DNA from 2 places in the Pseudomonas sp. NPDC087803 genome. Region 2 is predicted to be linked to the other one. Evidence: riboswitches for the same ligand, from Rfam matches in the RefSeq annotation. Region 2 holds a riboswitch; the other holds the start of a gene.

Region 1 (9,782 bases), on a different contig from region 2:
GTTTCGCCGTTTGCTCGGGGACAATCCCCGTGAATACCTAAATAATCTGAGCAAAATCAGCGAGCTTGTGTAGGACCCGTGGGAGCGAGCCTGCTCGCGAAAGCGGTCTTTCAGCCACCAATAATGTCGATTGACCCAACGCCTTCGCGAGCAGGCTCGCTCCCACAGGTTTAAGTCGCGGTTCTGAGATCAATGCATCTCGGTGAACGCGAGTTTCACGCCGATCGCGATCAGCACCGCGCCCATGGTGCGGTCGAACCAGTGGCCCATGCGGGCGAAACCGGCGCGCACGCGCTGCTGGCTGAACAGCATCGCCACCAGGCAGAACCAGACGGCCGTCGCTACGGCCAGATAGACGCCGTAACCGGCCTGCACCGCCAGCGGCGTGTGCGGGTTGATCACCACGGTGAACAGCGACAGGAAGAACAGCGTGGCTTTCGGGTTCAGGCCGTTGGTGACGAAGCCCGAAGTGAAGGCGCCGCGAGCGGTACGCACGCCGGCTTCCTTGTGCAAGTCATCAGTGACAGTTTTCGCCGGCTGCGCGCGCAAGGCCTTGAAGCCGATGTACAGCAGGTACGCCGCGGCGGCCCATTTCAAGGCGTTGAACAGCACGATCGACTGCGACACGATCAGGCCGATGCCGAGCAACGAATAACCCACATGCAGGAAAATCGCCGTGCCCACCCCCAGCGCGGTCCAGGTGCCGGCGCGCCGACCATGGGTCACGCTCTCGCGCACCACCACGGCAAAGTCCGGGCCGGGGCTGGCCACGGCCAACAGATGGATCAGTGCAACGGTCAAGAACTCGGTCCAGTACATGGGGGCTCCTCTTTAATGAGTAAAAACAATTCATCAACTGGCTCAAACCCTGTGGCGAGGGAGCTTGCTCCCGCTCGGCTGCGCAGCAGTCGTAAAACCTGAAACACCGGTGTGCCTGACACAGTACGGTGAATGGGTTTGGGTCTGCTTCGCAGCCCAGCGGGAGCAAGCTCCCTCGCCACAGGGTATTGCGGGCGCTGTACGTAACGATTTGTTTCATCTGGTAGGCTCGGCAGATTACGCCTTCCGTTCCAAGCACAAAAGGTACAGTTGATGACGAACCCGCGCCGCGCCGTATTCCTCGATCACCCGTCACTGGATCTTGGCGATCTTGACCTCAGCCCGTTGCGCGCCTGCTTCAGCGACCTGCAACTGTTCGCCCAGACTGCGCCCGAACAGGTCAGCGAGCGCCTGCACGGGGCCAGCGTGGCGATCACCAACAAGATCCGCATCGACGCTGCCGCGATGGCCGCCAACCCCGATCTGCAACTGATCCTGATTACCGCCACCGGCACCAACAACGTCGATCTGGACGCGGCCCGCGCCCATGGCATCACCGTGTGCAACTGTCAGGGTTACGGCACGCCGTCGGTGGCGCAGCACACGATCATGTTGCTGCTCAACCTCGCCACCCGCCTGGCCGATTATCAAAAAGCGGTCGGCGAGGGTCGCTGGCAGCAGGCCAGACAGTTCTGCCTGCTCGACTACCCGATTGTCGAACTGCAAGGTAAAACCCTCGGCCTGCTCGGTCACGGTGAACTCGGCGGCGCAGTCGCACGGCTGGCCGAAGCGTTTGGCATGCGTGTGTTGCTCGGGCAGATTCCCGGCCGCCCGGCGCGCCCGGACCGACTGCCGCTGAACGAATTGCTGCCGCAGATCGACGCCCTGACCCTGCACTGCCCGCTCAACGAACACACCCGGCACTTCATCGGCGCCCGCGAGCTGGCGTCGATGAAACCCGGCGCGTTTGTGGTCAACACCGCTCGCGGTGGTTTGATCGACGAGCAAGCCTTGGCCGATGCCCTGCGCAACGGTCACCTCGGCGGCGCGGCCACCGATGTGCTCAGTGTCGAACCACCGGTCAACGGCAATCCGTTGCTCGCCGCCGATATTCCACGGCTGATCGTCACCCCGCACAACGCCTGGGGCAGTCGCGAAGCGCGGCAGCGTATCGTTGGCCAATTGACCGAAAACGCCCAGGCGTTCTTCAGCGGTACAGCGCTGCGGGTCGTCAGTTGATAAACTGCGGCACTTTTTTTCCAAGGAGCAGTTATGGATCCGCGCAGTGAAGTACTGCTTCGTCAGGCCGAGTTATTCCAGGGTTCGCTGTTGTTGGCCGGTTTGCCTGCCGACGATCTGCTGGGGCGCTTGCCGAATGCGTTCGGCTGGTGCTGGCATGCCGGCGATCAAGCCGCCCTTGATGCGCGCTTCGAAGGTCGCAGCCATTTCGGCGTGAACGTGCCGGAGCGCGAGTTCGACAGCGCCGTGGTGTTTTTGCCCAAGTCCAAGGACCTGACCGATTACATCCTCAACGCGGTGGCCGCACGTCTGCCCGGGCGCGAGGTGTTTCTGGTCGGGGAAAAACGCAGCGGTATCGAAGGTGCGTCCAAGCAGCTCAACCCGTTCGGCAAGCCGCGCAAGCTCGACAGCGCCCGTCACTGCCAACTGTGGCAAGTCACCGTGGCCAATGCACCTGAAGCCAAATCGCTGGAAAGCCTGGCGCAGACTTATGAGCTGCCGCTGGCCGAAGGCCCGTTGAAAGTCATCAGTCTGCCGGGCGTGTTCAGCCATGGTCGCCTGGACCGCGGCAGCGCCCTGCTGCTGGAGCATCTGGACAAATTGCCGAGCGGTCATCTGCTGGATTTCGGTTGCGGCGCCGGGGTGTTGGGCGCCGCGGTCAAGCGGCGTTATCCGCACAATCAGGTGACGTTGCTCGACGTCGATGCCTTCGCCGCCGCCAGCAGTCGCCTGACCTTGGCGGCCAACGGTCTGGAAGCCGAAGTGCTGACCGGCGACGGTATCGACGCTGCACCGATGGGTTTGAACGCGATCCTGAGCAATCCGCCGTTCCATGTCGGGGTGCACACCGATTATTTCGCCACCGAGAACTTGCTGCGAAAAGCGGCCAAACATCTGAAAAACGGCGGCGAACTACGGCTGGTCGCGAACAGCTTCCTGAAGTATCAGCCACTGATCGAAGAGCATCTGGGTGTGTGTGCGATCAAGGCTGAAGGCAATGGTTTCCGGATTTACCGAGCCAAGCGCGGCTGAAAATTTGTTCTTGCTCTATCGGTTTTGCGAAGGCAGAATCCGCTCCGTCCTAGGGGAGTAGTCTCCCACGAGCGCCAAGCTCGTCCGGCATACGTCAACATACTTGATCCTCAGATCATGGCGTATGCGACCCAAGCGTCCGCACCAGACGGATCGCAGGGTTTGACAAGACCTATGACACGCACACCTTACCCGGGGCGGGAAGGCTGTACGTGTCATAGCCGTGTCGACCCGCCCCTTAGGAAAATCCTGATGCTGGACTCGTTACTCGTTCCCACCGCAATCGTTGCCTTGGCCGAAATCGGCGACAAGACGCAACTGCTCGCGCTGATTCTCGCCGCCCGCTTTCGCAAACCCTGGCCAATCATTGCCGGTATCGTCGCCGCGACCCTGGCCAACCACGCGGCAGCCGGTGCGGTAGGCGCCTGGTTCGGCAGCTTCTTCTCCGATTCTGTTCTGCACTGGATTCTCGCCGCGAGCTTCACCGCCACTGCGCTGTGGACGCTGGTCCCGGACAAGATGGACGACGATGAAGCCAGCACCGCACGCAAGTTCGGCCCCTTCCTGACCACGCTGATCGCGTTCTTCCTGGCGGAAATCGGTGACAAGACGCAGATCGCCACCGTGATGCTGGCGGCGCAATATCCGGAGCTGTGGCTGGTGATCATCGGCACCACGGCGGGCATGCTGATTGCCAACGTGCCGGTGGTATTGGCGGGTAACTTTGCTGCGGAGAAATTGCCGCTGACCTTGATCCGTCGCCTGGCCGCTTCGGCGTTCTTCATTCTGGCGATCGTTGCGGTGTACAAGGCGATGCAGAGCAGTGGCTGGATTTAATCCCGTAAGTCGGTAGACCGAGTTATCGTTCTTCGCGAGCAGGCTCGCTCCCACAGTGGAATGCATTCCAAAGGTGGGAGCGAGCCTGCTCGCGAAGGGGCCATCAGCCTCGCGGCAAAACCATCAGGATTTCGGGGCTTTCTCGTACAGCGGCATGACTTTCGGAATCGCTGCCTGCAGCGAGGCGATCCGGCTCGATGAGGCCGGGTGGGTGCTCATGAATTCCGGCGGTGCGCCTTCCGAGGCCTTGCTCATCTTGTCCCACAGGGTGATCGCCGCGTTCGGGTTGTAGCCGGCGCGGGCGGCCAGTTCGAGTCCGATCAGGTCGGCTTCGTTTTCGTTGGCGCGGCTGTTGGGCAAGGTCATGCCGTAGTTGGCCACGGTGTCGGCCAACGCCAGGCTGTCCTGACCCAGACCGAACAACGCGCCGGCGCCCTGCTTGGCCATTTCGACGCCATAGGCTTTGGACATCGCTTCACGACCGTGCTCGCGCAGGGCGTGGGCGATTTCATGGCCCATGACCGCGGCGATTTCATCGTCGGTCAGCTTCAGGCTGTCGATCAGCCCGGTGTAGAAAATGATCTTGCCGCCAGGGCCGCAGTTGGCGTTGAGTTCATCGCTCTTGATCAGATTGACTTCCCATTGCCACTGCGCGGCGTCCGGACGGAAGTTCGGCGCCTGGGCGATCAGCCGATTGGCAATCGCCTGAACCCGCTTGGCCTCCGGACTGGTCTTGTCCAGCACGCCTTTGCTCGACGCCTCGCCGACGGTCTTCTGATAGGACTGCGCATACATCTGGTCGACCTCTTGCGAGGACAGCATGCTGAACATGTACTGCTTGCGCTCCACACCTACGGCTCCGCCGCTGGTGGTGTTGACCGACTGACAACCGGCCAGCAACAGCGCTGCGCTCAGTGCACTTACAACCAATGTCTTGTTCATTCAAAAGCTCCCTGAAAACCTGCCGCGTATCGTAGGGGGTGAATTGTATCGGCGCCAGATACAACAGACGTGTTGCAGCGTCTTTCGGAAGTTTCCCACCACTGCTGTCGTAAAAAATTCACAGCACCGGCAGACCCGCTGCCACTGCGTCGCACACTGATCCATTTGCGACATCGCCCGCCCAATGTGCCGCCCGCCACTCATGGCGCAATGCCTGCTGCCGATACAACAGCGCAGACGTCCTCTTGCGTGCGGAGCTCCCATGAAGTTCAAGTCGATCCAGTTTTCCGTCGCCGCCCTGGCCGGCGCCATCGTCCTCAGCGTGGTCGCCGCGCTGGTGCTGTACGCGCTGTTTTCCGGTGCCCGCACCCAAGACATGGTGCAACAGCGCACTCAGGCGCAGTTCGAACAAGTCATCGAACAACGCCTGACTTCGCTGGCGCAGACCCAGGTCAGCCAGATCCAGCGCGAACTCGAAGCGCCACTGCTGATTGCCGGCGGCCTGGTGCGAGTCAACGCGCTGCTCGGCACGCCGGGCGCCGACGGCCAGCCGCGACTGAGCGTCAGCCGCGAGCAGTTGATCAGCCTGATCAAGGAGAACGTCGAGAAGAACCCGAAGATTCTCGGCACCTACATCGGCTGGGAAAAAAACGCACTGGACCACAATGACGCGGCCTACATCGGCACCCGCGTGGTCGGTATCGACGCGGCCAACGGGCGCTTCCTGCCCTGGTGGTTCCGCAATGACGACGGCACCCTGGGCCTGGACAAACTGGCCGACGTCGACGACCAGAAAGTCCTGTCCACCGGCGTACGCGCCAGCGAGTACTACCTGTGCTCGAAAGAGAGCAAGAAATCCTGCGTGATCGATCCGGCGCCATACAAGGTCGGCGACAAGATCGTCATGCTCGCCTCCTTTATTGAACCGATCATGCTCAACGGCGCGTTCCAGGGCATCGTCGGCGCCGACCTGTCGGTGAACTTCATCCAGGACATGCTTCTGGGTGCCAACCAGAAACTGTACAGCGGCGCCGGGCAAATGGCTCTGATCGGCGGCAACGGCCGGATCGTCGCTTACACTCAAGACCCGAGCAAATTCGGCGAGAAAGTCAGCGACATTCTCGACGCCGAGCAGATTGCCAACATGGCCAATCTGAAGCGCGGCGAAGTCACCTACTCCGTCAATAAGGACAAGGGCCGCATCGAGCTGTACCTGCCGTTCGGCATCGGCCAGACCGACGCGCGCTGGACCTTGATGCTGCAACTGCCGTTGAACGCGGTGATGGCCGATCTGCAGAAACTCCAGGCCGACCTCGATGCGCAGCGCAAGTCCGACACCTTCGGCATGGCCATGGTCGGCCTGATTATCGCCGCCATCGGTCTGCTGGTGATCTGGCTGGTGGGTCACGGCATCGCCCGCCCCCTGAAGCAGATGGTCGCCATGCTCGATGACATCGCCAAAGGTGAAGGCGATCTGACCCGCCGCTTGAGCAGTGATCGCAGCGATGAGCTGGGTTCGATTGCCAAGGGCTTCAACACGTTCCTCGCCAAGTTGCAGGCGATGATCACGCAGGTGGTGACGTCGGTGCAGAGCGTCAGCGATTCCTCCGAGCACACTGCCGACATCGCCATTCGCACCAACATCGGCATTCAGAAACAAATGGCCGAGATTGATCAGGTCGCCACCGCAGTGCAGGAAATGACCGCCACCGCTCAGGACGTGGCGCGCAATGCCACTCAGGCTGCGCAAGCCGCCAGCCATGCGGATCAGGCCGCCGGCCAGGGCATGCAGATTGTCCGTGACACCTCGAACTCGATTGGTGTGCTGGCGCTTGAAATCGGCAAAGCGGTGAACGTGGTGCAGACGCTGGCCAAGGACAGCGAAAACATCAATGCGATCCTCACCGCGATTCGCGGGATCGCCGAGCAGACCAACCTGCTGGCGCTGAACGCAGCGATCGAAGCGGCGCGGGCCGGCGAGCAGGGTCGCGGCTTTGCCGTGGTGGCGGACGAGGTGCGCAATCTGGCGCAGAAAACCCAGAAGGCCACCGAAGAAATCCAGAGCATGATCCAGCAACTGCAACAGGGCACTCGCGATGTGGTACGGGTCATGGAAGACAGTCAGCACCGCACCGACGAAAGCGTGCAGCACGCGGCGAAAGCGGCCGAGGCGCTGGAGACGATTACTCAGGCGGTGTCGGTGATCAATGACATGAACACGCAGATTGCCAGTGCGGCGGAAGAGCAAAGCGCAGTGGCGGATGACATCAACCGCAACGTGATCAATATCGGTCAGGTGGCGAATGAAGTGGCGGGTGGTGCGGATGAGTCGAGTTCGGCGAGTGCCGGCCTGACTAAATTGGCGGAGCAGCAGCGGCGCTTGATCAACCAGTTCAAGGTCTGAAAAGCGAAAAGCCCCTCACCCTAACCCTCTCCCAGAGGGAGAGGGGACTGACCGAGTTGTCTTCCGTCATACATCGACCTGAAATAACCAGTCGATTATGGATTCAAAGCTGAGCGTTCAAGTCGGTATATTTCGTCAATATCCCCCAATCAGTCCCCTCTCCCTCAGGGAGAGGGTTAGGGTGAGGGGCTTTTGACTTAACCCGGGGTCAGACACTCCGGCCCATTGAGCTTCGGATCATTGATCAGATTCGCCAACACCCGCTCGCGCAATGCTGCCGGTTCACTGGCGAGCAAGCCCTGCAGCACATGCAGCGGCGTCGCAGGGTCGAGCCAGGCCGCCTGCCCCGCCTCATCAAGAATCAGCGGTCGTCGCTGACTGGCTGCCGGCTGAGTGATGACCGCCGTACTCAGCCACACCTGCTCCTGCACCGGATACGCCTCCCAGATCGCCGCGAAAAACAGCGACGAGCCCTCCCCCGGCGTCAACCAGTACGGGCGCTTGCGCAGGTTGCCGCGCCATTCGTAGAAACCGTTGGCCGGCAGCAGGCAGCGGCGCAGGCGCAGCGCCTCGCGGAACATCGGTTGCTCGGCCACCGTTTCCGCCCGGGCATGCGCCGGTGTTTTCGACAGATCGGTCAGCCACGGCGGCGTCAGGCCCCAACGGGCGCGGGCCAGCGTGCGTTGGCCGTCAGCCTCGGCGCGCAGCATCAACACCGAATCATTGGGGGAAATGTTCCACTGCGCCTGCTGATCGGCGGGAAATCCGGGCAGGGCCGCAAAATCGCGGTTCCAGCGAAACAGGGCATAACGTCCACACATGGGGCAACACGACTCAGAAATAAAACGAACGTCAGCCTAACAGACCAGCGTCCCGGGGAAGCTCTCCGGTTCATCGCCGGGCAGCGGCAGCGCGGCATTGTACGCGGTGATCAGTTCGCGGGCGTATTCGGCCTGATCGTTTTCGACCGACAGGCCGAGCAGGCCAAAAATCGGCAATTCCCCCGTGCCGCCAAGCAGATCCCGGCCCACCAGGTGCGCCTCGATACCTTCACTGGCGAGCATGCCCTTGAGCATTTCGCCTTCCATCAGGTTTTCCGGCTCGTAGATTCGCTGCATGGGCGCCCCTCACTCGTTTTCGCTGAAGACTTCCAGAAACCAATCCTCGCCATGCACCTGCAAGACAAACGTGATCGGTCGACAACACACCTGACAGTCCTCGATGTAGGTCTGATCGCCTGCGGACAGGTCCACCGTCGTCTCGACCTCTTCACCACAATACGGACATTCATACAGTGCGCTTTCCAGCATCGCGGTCTCCCAGGTGACTTGTGCGTATAATCGCCGGTCTATTTGCAGGGCTATTTTTGTCTGGCTACCTTTTCAGACCGTGCCCCGTTGTTTTTCTATCAAAACCTTTACTTACCCTAGCCGTTTCCAACAAGAGAGCATGATGGGCGAATTCGATGCCATCCGACCTTACGACGACAGCGAAGTACCTGCGGTACTGGCAAGACTGCTCGGCGACAAGGCGTTTCTAGATATCCTCACCCACTTCCGCTTCCCGCGTTTTGCCGGTGCCTTCGGCTGGATGCTCAAACCACTTATAGCCCATCGGCTGCGACGTGAGTTTGCCGACGTGACCTCGGTGGCCACTTTGCAGGACAAAGTCGAGTTCTACGTCGACCACACCATCGAGCGCGCCACTGATGGCGTGACCTACACCGGTGTCGAGCAATTCAAGTCCGGCAGCGCCTACCTGTTCATCGCCAACCACCGCGACATCGTGATGGACCCGGCCTTCGTCAACTACGCGGTGTACCACGCCGGCCTGCCGACCCCGCGCATCGCGATCGGCGACAACCTGCTGCAAAAGCCCTTCGTCAGCGATTTGATGCGCCTGAACAAGAGTTTTATCGTGCATCGCTCGATCACCGGGCGTCGCGAAAAGATGGCGGCGTATCAGCTGCTGTCGGCGTACATCAACCACTCGATCCGCAATGATTGCGCGTCGATCTGGATCGCTCAGGCCGAGGGCCGGGCGAAGGACGGCGACGACCGCACCGAGTCGGCGATCCTCAAGATGTTCCACATGAGCCGCAAGGACGAGCCGTTCGGCGAAGTGATTCAGTCGCTGAACCTGACCCCGGTGTCGATCAGCTACGAATACGACCCGTGCGACCAGGCCAAGGCTCGCGAGCTGTACATCCGCGCCACCACCGGCACCTACGCCAAGGCGCCGGGCGAGGATGACGTGAGCATCGCCAAGGGCATCACCGGCTACAAGGGCCGGGTGCACGTTAACTTTGCCGCGCCGATCAGCCAGCTGTTCGAAGACACCAAGCAATTGGCGGTCGAGATGGACAAGCAGATTCTCGGCGGTTATCGCCTGTTCCCGGTGCATTACCTGGCGTATGCGATGTGGGCCGATGCCGATCCGCAACTGAACGTGCCGAAGGCTGCCGAAGTGTTCCCGGCCGACGAACTGGCCAAGGCGCAGGAAGAATGGC
Region 2 (9,782 bases):
CCGCATTTCGACGCGGCTGCCGAGTGCGATCTGATCCTTAGAGCAATCAACGCCAACAAGGCAGTGGTCGGCGTTTGCCTGGGCGCTCAATTGCTCGGCGAAGCGCTGGGTGCTGTGCATGGCCACAGTCCGGAAAAGGAGATCGGCAATTTTCCGATCGCGTTGACCGAGGCGGGGAAGGGCAATGCCAAAGTGGCGCACTTTGGCGATGTGCTCGAAGTCGGGCATTGGCACAACGATATGCCGGGGCTGACGGCGGATGCGAAGGTCCTCGCCGTCAGTGAGGGCTGCCCGCGTCAGATTGTCGAATACGGCGATCTGGTCTACGGCTTCCAGTGTCATATGGAGTTCACGACGGAGGTCGTGGAGCGCTTGATTGCCGCGTCCGGCGACGAGTTGGCGGCGGCGGTGGATCGGCGTTTCGTTCAGCAGCCGGCGATGCTACGAACCAATGTTTATGAGGAGATGAACCTGAAACTGTTCGAGTTCCTCGACAAGCTGGTGGCGCAGTATCAGCAGCAACGCAAGGGCTAGGAATACCGGGCCAGGCGCTCACTCCAGTTGCCGCCGTGCGTGCGTTGGCACGCCTCCTCGGAGTCGAAACGCACGTTGCGCTCTGAGGGGGGCAGGTCGATGTCGGCCTCCCTCAGCGCGGTGGCTGTCAGTTCAAAAATGCGTGCCTTGCCTTGCGTCAGGGCGAGGTTTTTGTCGGCCTCGGTGTCGAACACCCAGATGACTTTCAAGGTTTGAGCCAGCGCGTTCAGGTCAGCGGTGTGGGTGAGCCAGGTGAAGCCTTTGATTTCGCCTTTTGCGGTTTCACACGCGTCGGTGAGTGTGGCAATCAAGCGTCGCTCGATCCGTGCCAGTTCTCGTTTTCCAGGGGGCATTGCAGATCCTTCGGTGACAGTGGTGGTGTGGAGATAGGTTTATCCGGTGGGTCTTGCGAAACAGGGCACTTGCGCGTCGCGCCCTCATGTTGCTGTGGGAGCGGGCTTGCTCGCGAAAGCGGTATGCCTGTGATGTCAGTGTTGGCTGACCCAGCGCCTTCGCGAGCAAGCCCGCTCCCACAAGGATTGCTGTGATCCCGGATCCCTGTGTCCAGCACGAATCTCTGTGGGAGCGCGGCGTCAATCCAGATCGCTGGCCTGATGCCGCTCGGCAACCTGGCTGGCCTCGTCGCCCCAGGTGCGATTGACCCGCTGGCCACGAATCACCGCTGGGCGTTGAGCGATTTCCTCTGCCCAGCGTTGCACGTGGGTGTATTCGTGCGCCGCTAGAAACTCGGCGGCCGAATACACGTTGTTGCGCACCAGTTGGCCATACCACGGCCACACTGCGATGTCGGCGATGGTGTAGCTGTCGCCGGCCAGATAACGGCTTTCGCCAAGGCGCCGATCAAGCACATCAAGCTGACGCTTGGCTTCCATGGTGAAGCGGTTGATCGGGTATTCGAGTTTCTCCGGCGCATACGCGTAGAAGTGCCCGAAGCCACCGCCCAGATAAGGCGCGGCGCCCATCTGCCAGAACAGCCAGTTCAGGGTTTCGGTACGGCCGGCGGGATCTTGCGGCAGGAAGGCGCCGAATTTTTCCGCCAGATACAACAGGATCGAACCGGATTCGAACACCCGAATCGGCGGCTGTGCGCTGCGGTCGAGCAGTGCCGGAATCTTCGAGTTCGGATTGATCTCGACAAAACCGCTGGAGAACTGATCCCCCTCGTTGATGCGGATCAGCCACGCATCGTACTCGGCCTCGGTGTGCCCCAGTGCGAGCAGTTCTTCCAGAAGGATGGTCACCTTCACGCCATTGGGCGTCGCCAGTGAATACAGCTGCAGCGGATGTTTGCCCACTGGCAGGGTCTTTTCATGCGTCGGCCCGGCAATCGGGCGGTTGATGCTGGCGAACTGGCCGCCGGACGGCGCATCGTGTTTCCAGACTTTGGGCGGTACGTAGGGCGCTTTACTCATGAAATGGACCTCATGGTGGATTTGCCGATGGTTATCTGACAGGCATCAGACAAGACAGCATAAGATTTTTCAGCGACTCCGGATCGAATGATGTGTTGGCAATCTCGCTGAGGTCAGCTGCCAGCTGCCATTGACCGGGGTTATTTGCCATCTGGCGTACTACCCATTGCTGCGGGCCAGTCCAGGATAGTTCGAGGTACGGGCCCACAAGCTGTGCGTTGGCGATCAGTAATGCCACCTCATCCGCCGGGCCGGGGCACATGCCTCCGACAGCGAAAGGTACACGCGCAAGCATCAGCTCGTTGAGCAAGTGCACCAGCTCGGCATTTGAGGTGAAGAGCATTGTGCGTTCTCCGGCAGCAGCGCCGGCGAAGACCAGATGGCCCGTTGTCGAGTCGGACGAGTTGATCGCCGCGAGATGTACCGGTGGCTGCCCTGAGCCTTTTGCATAACGTGGTGTGTTCACTGCAAATCCTTTTCAGTGGGCGCGTGAAACGACGGGGCCAAAGCATCTTCGGTCGGCCAGCGTGTCTTCAAGTGCTCAGTCAAAAAATCCATGAAGGCTCTGACCTTCGGCGTCATCGCCGCTCGTTCCTGCACGCATGCGTAAATGTCCATTGGTTCGACATAAGCATGAGCCGCACCTTGCAGGTCGTCGAACAACGGCAGCAATTGACCGTTCTCCAGATAGGGCGCGGCGACGAATTCGGCCAGACGCGTGACGCCGGCGCCGTTGACTGCCATTTGCGCGAGGGCGTCGATGTCGTCGCTGATGGCGGTGGCGTTGATCGGGGCGTCGTAATGCTCGCCGTCACGGACGAACCCCCAGCGCAGAAAGCGCCCGTCCAGTGGATAGCGGAACGTCAGGCAGGCGTGGTGTTGCAAGTCTTGCGGAGATTGCGGCACGCCGGCGCGTTCGAGGTAGGCGGGGGCGGCGCAGAAGATGAACGGCAGGGAAACGATCTTGCGCGCGACGATGCCGTCTTCCAGTTGCGGCTTGATCCGCAGGCTCAGGTCGATGCCGTCCTTAATGTGATTGATCTTGCCGTTGGTGGTCGACAGCTCGACCAGCAGGCGTGGATGCAGCGCGGCAAAACTGGCGAGTAACGGCGCCAATACGTGGCGGCCGAATGCGCTGGTGGAGGCGATGCTCAAGCGACCTTGCAGTTCGCTTTCATCGTTGACAATCGCACTTTGCGCCGACTCCAGATCGGCCGCGATGCGTCTGACCTTCTCGTAATACAGCGCACCATTTTCGGTGAGGGCCATGCGGCGGGTGGTGCGCTGCAACAAGCGAACGCCGAGGTGCGTTTCGAGGCGATTGAGGGTCTGGCTGACCGCCGCCGCACTGACGCCCAGTGTCTTGGCGGCACCGACGATGGAGCCGGCTTCGACCACTTTGATAAAACTGGCAATCGCCGCCAACAGATTCATCGGTGTCCCGCCGCGTGGGTTTGATTCGTAAGTTGTGCTTTATAAAGTACCTGTGGCGGGCCGTCTAGTTGAGGGCAGGGCGCTTTGCTAAGGTGCCGACTCCCTGTCAATGGATGGAAAAGCCATATGAATCAAAGAACCACTACCGATGCCTTGTATCTCAGCCGGCGCAAGCTGTCACCGCGTGCGACGCCCTACGTGTTTGCGTTGTACATGGCGACGATCATGGCGTTCCTGATGTCGCTGGTGATCACTGCGGCCAATTCCGGGATTGATAACGACTACCTGAGTAATGCGTTGCACGCCTACAAGCTGGCAATGCCGGTGGCTTTCCTTTGCATCCTCGTGGTGCGGCCGATCGTGATCAAACTGGTGGCGCTGACGGTGCATCCGCATCGCTAATGGTCCCCGTGTAGGAGCTGCCGAAGGCTGCGATCTTTTGATGTTGTTTTTGAAGATCAAAAGATCGCAGCCTGCGGCAGCTCCTACAGGGGCGGTTCGGCAATGCCGGCGAGTAAAAACAATCGAAACTTCGCGCGCGTCCCGGCTGTCCAGACCCTTGTACCGCCCGGCGGCTGATCTGCCGGGACGGCTTCATGCATCGGTGACAGGCGAGGAACGAGATGACGACGACAGTGGGAGATTTTCTGGTTGAGCGGCTTAGCCAATGGGGCGTCACGCGGATTTTTGGTTATCCGGGAGACGGCATCAATGGCGTGTTCGGCGCGCTCGCCCGAGCCAATGGCAAGATCGAATTCGTTCAGGCCCGACACGAAGAAATGGCCGCGTTCATGGCGTCGGCCCACGCCAAGTTCACGGGCGAGTTGGGCGTGTGCATCGCCACTTCGGGGCCGGGCGCTTCGCACCTGATCACCGGGTTGTATGACGCCCGCATGGATCACCAGCCGGTGCTGGCGATTGTCGGCCAGCAGGCGCGGACGGCGCTCGGCAGTCATTACCAGCAGGAGCTGGACCTGGTTTCGATGTTCAAGGATGTGGCCGGGGCGTTTGTGCAGCAGGCGTCGGCGCCGTCGCAAGTGCGGCATTTGCTCGACCGTGCCGTGCGCACGGCGGTTGGCGAGCGGCGGGTGACGGCGATCATCCTGCCCAATGATTTGCAGGATCTCGAGTACGAGCCACCGGCGCGGGCGCACGGCACCGCGCACTCTGGCGTCGGTTATACCAAGCCGAAAGTGCTGCCCTATGAAGCGGATCTGCAGCGCGCCGCAGACGTTTTGAACAGTGGCGAAAAAGTCGCGATTCTGGTGGGTGCTGGCGCGTTGCAGGCGACGGATGAAGTGATTGCCATCGCGGAAAAACTCGGTGCCGGGGTCGCCAAGGCGTTACTCGGCAAGGCTGCACTGCCGGACGATTTGCCGTGGGTCACTGGCAGCATCGGTCTGCTCGGCACCGAGCCGAGCTACAAGATGATGAACGAATGCGACACCTTGCTGATGATCGGTTCGGGTTTCCCGTATGCCGAATTTCTGCCCAAGGAAGGTCAGGCGCGGGGCGTGCAGATCGACCTGCAACCGGACATGCTCAGCCTGCGTTATCCGATGGAGGTCAATCTGGTCGGCGACTCCGCCGAAACCCTCGCGGCACTGCTGCCGTTGCTTGAACAGAAAACCTCGCACAAGTGGCGCAAGAAAATCGAAGGCTGGCGCAGCACCTGGGAAAAGACCCTGGAAAAACGCGCCATGTCCAAGGCCGATCCGATCAATCCGCAGCGGGTGGTGTACGAGCTGTCACCGCGCCTGCCGGATCAGGCGATCATCACCAGCGACTCGGGTTCGTGCGCCAACTGGTACGCTCGCGACCTGAAGATTCGTCGTGGCATGCAGTGTTCGCTATCTGGCGGGCTGGCCTCGATGGGCGCTGCCGTGCCGTATGCGATCGCCGCCAAGTTTGCCCATCCGGAGCGGGCGGTGATTGCGCTGGTGGGGGATGGCGCGATGCAGATGAACAACATGGCCGAGCTGATCACCGTCGCCAAATACTGGCGCCAGTGGGACAGCCCGAAATGGATCTGTGCGGTGTTCAACAACGAGGACTTGAATCAGGTCACCTGGGAGCAGCGGGTGATGGAGGGCGATCCGAAGTTCGAAGCGTCGCAAAGCATCCCCGATGTGCCGTATCACTTGTTCGCCATTTCCATTGGCCTGAAAGGGATTTTCGTCGACCGCGAAGAAGACGTAGCCGCCGCCTGGGAACAAGCGCTGGCCTCGGAAGTGCCGGTGCTGATCGAGTTCAAAACCGACCCCAACGTGCCGCCATTGCCGCCGCACATCAAGCTCGAACAGGCGAAGAAATTCGCCACGACCCTGCTCAAGGGCGACCCCGACGAAGCGGGCGTGATCGTGCAAGCCGCCAAGCAGGTGCTGGCCAGCGTCCTCCCCGGCAAAAAATAACTTCATGTAGGAGCTGCCGCAGGCTGCGATCTTTTGACTTTGATTTTTTAAAAACAAGATCAAAAGATCGCAGCCTGCGGCAGCTCCTACAGAGGGCAGTGAGGGATAAACCGATGAGCAAAACCATCAGCGCCCACGACCTGCACATCAGCCTCGATCCGGTAAGCGAGGAGGGGTTGTTCAAATGGCTGCTCGCCAGTTTTCTGATGGGCAAACGCATTCAGGCCGACATTGCCGCCGAGGCCTATCGAGTGATTGCCGAGCGGCATCAGCGCGACACGCCGCGCAAGCTCGCGAACTGCACGCATCGACAACTGGTCGGCATGCTAGGCGAAGCGCATTACGTGCGTTACGACGAAACCACGGCCACGCGTTTGCTGGCGCTGGCGGCGCGGCTTAATGATGAATATGCCGGCAAGGTCGGCAACATCGTCAAGGCCAGCGCCGATCGGACTGAATTCGAACTGCGCCTGATGGCGTTCGACGGAATCGGCCCGAAGACCGTAGAGATTTTCATGCGTGAAGCGGCGAAGGTGCTTTTTTGATGTTCATCGGTTGCGCAGGCTGGAGTCTGGGACGTGAGTATTGGCCGCAGTTTCCGGCCGAGGGCACGCATCTGCAGCGATATGCGGCGCGGTTCGACTGTGTGGAAATCAACAGCTCGTTCTATCGTCCGCATCGGCGTCAGACTTATGCGCGCTGGGCGGATTCGGTGCCGCCGGATTTTCGTTTTTCGGTGAAGGTGCCAAAGCAGATCACCCATCAATTGCGTCTGCAAAACTGTGATCAAGCGTTGGACGAATTTCTCGAGCAATGCGAGGGACTGGCTGATCGGCTGGGATGCTTGCTGGTGCAACTGCCGCCTTCGCTGGCCTTTGCGCCGGCAAGCGCAGAGGCGTTTTTCGTGGCGTTGCGCCAACGCTTCGACGGAGACGTGGTGGTTGAACCTCGGCATGAATCCTGGGCAGCGGCAGCGACGATGCTGCGCGCGTATCGGATTGCTCAGGTCATGGTCGATCCGTCGCGGATCAGTAGCGACCACTCAGCGCAGGGCTGGTTGGGGGTGCGTTATTGGCGATTGCACGGTTCGCCACGTATCTACCACAGCGCCTACGATGACGGTTATCTGCAAGCGCTGGCAGAGAAGATGAAAGTCGCGGCAGCAGAAGCTGCCGCGACCTGGTGCATCTTCGACAACACCGCCAGTGGCGCCGCGTTGGGCAACGCGATGACACTGGCGGCGCTGATCCGGGGCTGAATCAGGCAGACAAGTGCTCGTACAGAATGGTCGCGCCGACGATCATCAACACCACACCGCCGACGATTTCCGCACGCTTGCCGACCACTGCGCCGAGCACCCGGCCAAGCATCACGCCGATGGTCACCATGGTCATGGTTGCCACGCCGATGGCCGCTGCCGCCACCCAGATATTCACATCGACAAACGCCAGACCGACGCCGACTGCGAGGGCGTCAATGCTGGTGGCGAACGCGGTGACCGCGAGAATCAGGAACGAATGCTGACCGGGTTTTTCTTCTTCCTCGTCTTCGTGTTTCAGGCCGTTGTAGATCATGTGCAGACCGAGGATCAGCAGCAGGCTGAAGGCGATCCAGTGGTCCCATTCGGCGACCCAGCGGGTGGCGGCCTGGCCGATCAGCCAGCCGATGATCGGGGTGATGGCTTCGATCACGCCGAAGATCAGGCCGGTGCGCAGCGCTTCGGTCAGACGTGGTTTGTGCAGGCTGGAGCCTTTGCCGATGGCCGCGGCGAACGCGTCCGTGGACATGGCCAGGGCGAGGAATATGAGGGAAACAGGATTCACGGGGCACACTTCCAGTCGGGCTATGAGTCAACGACACAACCACACGCCCGACTTTAGGCATGGATGTGTCGTCGGTCTCACCAACCAAAAGGTGTTCGTACCACGGCAGGTTGCCGAGAATGTTGATACGAACGCTTCCGAGGGACTCGGAAACAGGCTACTCCCCAACGAGGCTGCGGATCTTATTTGGGCGAACATGAAAATTTTGTCAAAAGCATCGATTGGCTCAGGGATCCTTACTGCCCAGATTTGCATTGGGTTCTGGGAGATCACTGTGGCGAGGGGATTTATCCCCGATGGGGCGCGAAGCGGCCCCTCTTTGACGAGCTGGACTGCTGCGCATTCCAGCGGGGGCGGCGCAACGCTTCGCTAAATCACCTCATTACAATGTCTTTCACGCAAAGGCTGTCCGGGTCACGGTGCCTCGTTGATCCGCAACTGCGCACACAACCCGCCCTGCGGCCGGTTGTACAGCTGCAACGTGCTGCCGATCTTGCTGACGATCATCTGCACGATCGCCAGCCCCAGTCCCGCGCCGTTACCGTGGCCGTGGCTGTAGAAACGCTCGAACAGCCGCGCGTATTCCTCCTCGTTGATACCCGGGCCGGCGTCTTCGACGCTGATGTACACCGCGCCGCCCGCCTGCGGTTGCACCTGAACCCGCACCTCGCTGCCCGGCGGGGCGAAATTCAGGGCGTTGGTCACCAGGTTCTGCAGGGCGATGGCGAGGGCCACCGGGTCGGTGTCGACCGGGCAGTGGTGGTCGCTGTCGAGGATCAGTTCAACGTCTTTTTCCATGGCCAGCGGTGCCAGTTCGGCGAGCTCTTCGCGCACCAGTTCGGTCAATTCCACGCTGCGGGTTTGAGGATTGGCCAGCTGCGGTTCGATGCGCGCCATGATCAGCAACTGACTGGCGATGCGCGTCGCCCGATCCACCGCACTGACCAGATATTCCAAGGCTTCTTCGCGTTGTTGCGGGGTCGCCGCCAGTTGCGCGTTTTGCGCGTGGATGCGCAGGATCGCCAGCGGCGTGCGCAGCTCATGGGCGGCGTCGGCAATGAAGCGCCGCTCACGCGCCAGCAGATTGTCGATCTGCTGTAACAGGCGATTGAGCGCGGTCTGCATCGGCTCCAGATCATGCGGCAGGGGGCTGAGGTGCAGCGGCTTCAGGGTTTCGGTGTCACGTCCGCGAATGCTCTGCGCCATGGCGCGCAACGGTTGCAGGCCCCAGCCGATGGTCAGCCAGATCAACGCGGCCAGCAGCGGTACGCCGATCAGGCTCGGCCATAACGTGTGGCCGACGATGCGTTCGATCAGATCCTGGCGGATGTCGTCACGCTCGCCGACCCAGATCAGCAGCCCCTGTTGCGGATCCTTGAGCAGAAACGCGCACCAGTCGCGGCCATTCTCCATCAGATCGTGGGAGCCGAGGGTGGTGGGCGGCGCGGCAAGCTCCGGCGCTTCGGCCGAGCGCACCAGCAACTGCCCGTCGCTGCGCCACACTTGAAAGGTCAGACGGGTTTCGTAAGGGTGCGCAGCCTCACCGTCGCCGACCCGGCTCATGGCTTCATCGAAGGCCTGATAGAGCCGGTTCCAGTCGTTGTCGCCGGGCGTGCGCTGGGCCAGTACGCCTTGCAGCAGGCGCGCGCTTTGCGCCAGTTGGGCATCGTAGACTTCTTCGATTTCATGGTGACTGTCGCGCAGCACCAGCCAACTGATCAGCAGGTCGCCGATCAATACCAGAATCAGCACCGGCACCAGAATCCGCGCACGTATGGAAATCATGGCTTGAGCTCCACCACATAGCCGACCCCGCGCACGGTGCGGATCAACTCGCTCGAAAGTTTTTTGCGCAGGTTGTGGATCAGCACTTCGAGGGTGTTGCTCTCGACCCGGTCCTGCCAGCCATACAGCGCTCGCGACAAGCGTTCGCGGGTGACGACTTTGCCGGGGCGGGCCATCAACTGGTGCAGCAATTGATATTCCATCGGCGTCACCACCACGTCGGTGCCGTGCCAGCTGACCTGTTGCGTGACCGGGTCCAGGCACACTCCTGCATGCTCGAGCACCGGTTGCGCGCGGCCCTGACTGCGGCGCAGCAACGCGCGAATACGCGCTTTCAATTCATCGACATCGAACGGTTTGAT

Evidence for each region. Region 2 has a riboswitch for manganese ahead of mntP (manganese efflux pump MntP). Riboswitches for the same ligand answer to the same signal wherever they lie in the genome.
Region 1: it holds a riboswitch for manganese, as region 2 does, so the genes downstream of both, ACIOUG_RS17310 (TMEM165/GDT1 family protein) here and mntP (manganese efflux pump MntP) in region 2, are expected to answer to the same signal.

What each region holds. Positions count from the first base shown of each region.
Region 1 covers NZ_JBIUVO010000035.1:11,105-20,886, forward strand. The annotation lists gene ACIOUG_RS17290 (AraC family transcriptional regulator) at 1-73, shown strand, start outside; gene ACIOUG_RS17295 (LysE family translocator) at 190-819, opposite strand; gene ACIOUG_RS17300 (2-hydroxyacid dehydrogenase) at 1,093-2,058, shown strand; gene ACIOUG_RS17305 (class I SAM-dependent methyltransferase) at 2,092-3,090, shown strand; yybP-ykoY riboswitch at 3,131-3,253, shown strand; gene ACIOUG_RS17310 (TMEM165/GDT1 family protein) at 3,343-3,927, shown strand; gene ACIOUG_RS17315 (M48 family metallopeptidase) at 4,051-4,869, opposite strand; partial or broken gene ACIOUG_RS17320 (HAMP domain-containing protein) at 6,221-6,418, shown strand; gene ACIOUG_RS17325 (methyl-accepting chemotaxis protein) at 6,530-7,273, shown strand; gene ACIOUG_RS17330 (SOS response-associated peptidase) at 7,471-8,094, opposite strand; gene ACIOUG_RS17335 (putative signal transducing protein) at 8,131-8,391, opposite strand; gene ACIOUG_RS17340 (CPXCG motif-containing cysteine-rich protein) at 8,401-8,583, opposite strand; gene ACIOUG_RS17345 (1-acyl-sn-glycerol-3-phosphate acyltransferase) at 8,726-9,782, shown strand, end outside.
Region 2 covers NZ_JBIUVO010000001.1:564,261-574,042, reverse strand. The annotation lists gene ACIOUG_RS02390 (type 1 glutamine amidotransferase) at 1-534, shown strand, start outside; gene ACIOUG_RS02385 (hypothetical protein) at 531-887, opposite strand; gene yghU (glutathione-dependent disulfide-bond oxidoreductase) at 1,128-1,967, opposite strand; gene ACIOUG_RS02375 (hypothetical protein) at 1,999-2,433, opposite strand; gene ACIOUG_RS02370 (LysR family transcriptional regulator) at 2,430-3,401, opposite strand; gene ACIOUG_RS02365 (DUF2798 domain-containing protein) at 3,528-3,803, shown strand; gene ACIOUG_RS02360 (thiamine pyrophosphate-requiring protein) at 4,025-5,812, shown strand; gene ACIOUG_RS02355 (DNA methylase) at 5,926-6,357, shown strand; gene ACIOUG_RS02350 (DUF72 domain-containing protein) at 6,357-7,070, shown strand; gene mntP (manganese efflux pump MntP) at 7,072-7,635, opposite strand; yybP-ykoY riboswitch at 7,641-7,813, opposite strand; gene ACIOUG_RS02340 (ATP-binding protein) at 8,050-9,420, opposite strand; gene ACIOUG_RS02335 (response regulator) at 9,417-9,782, opposite strand, start outside.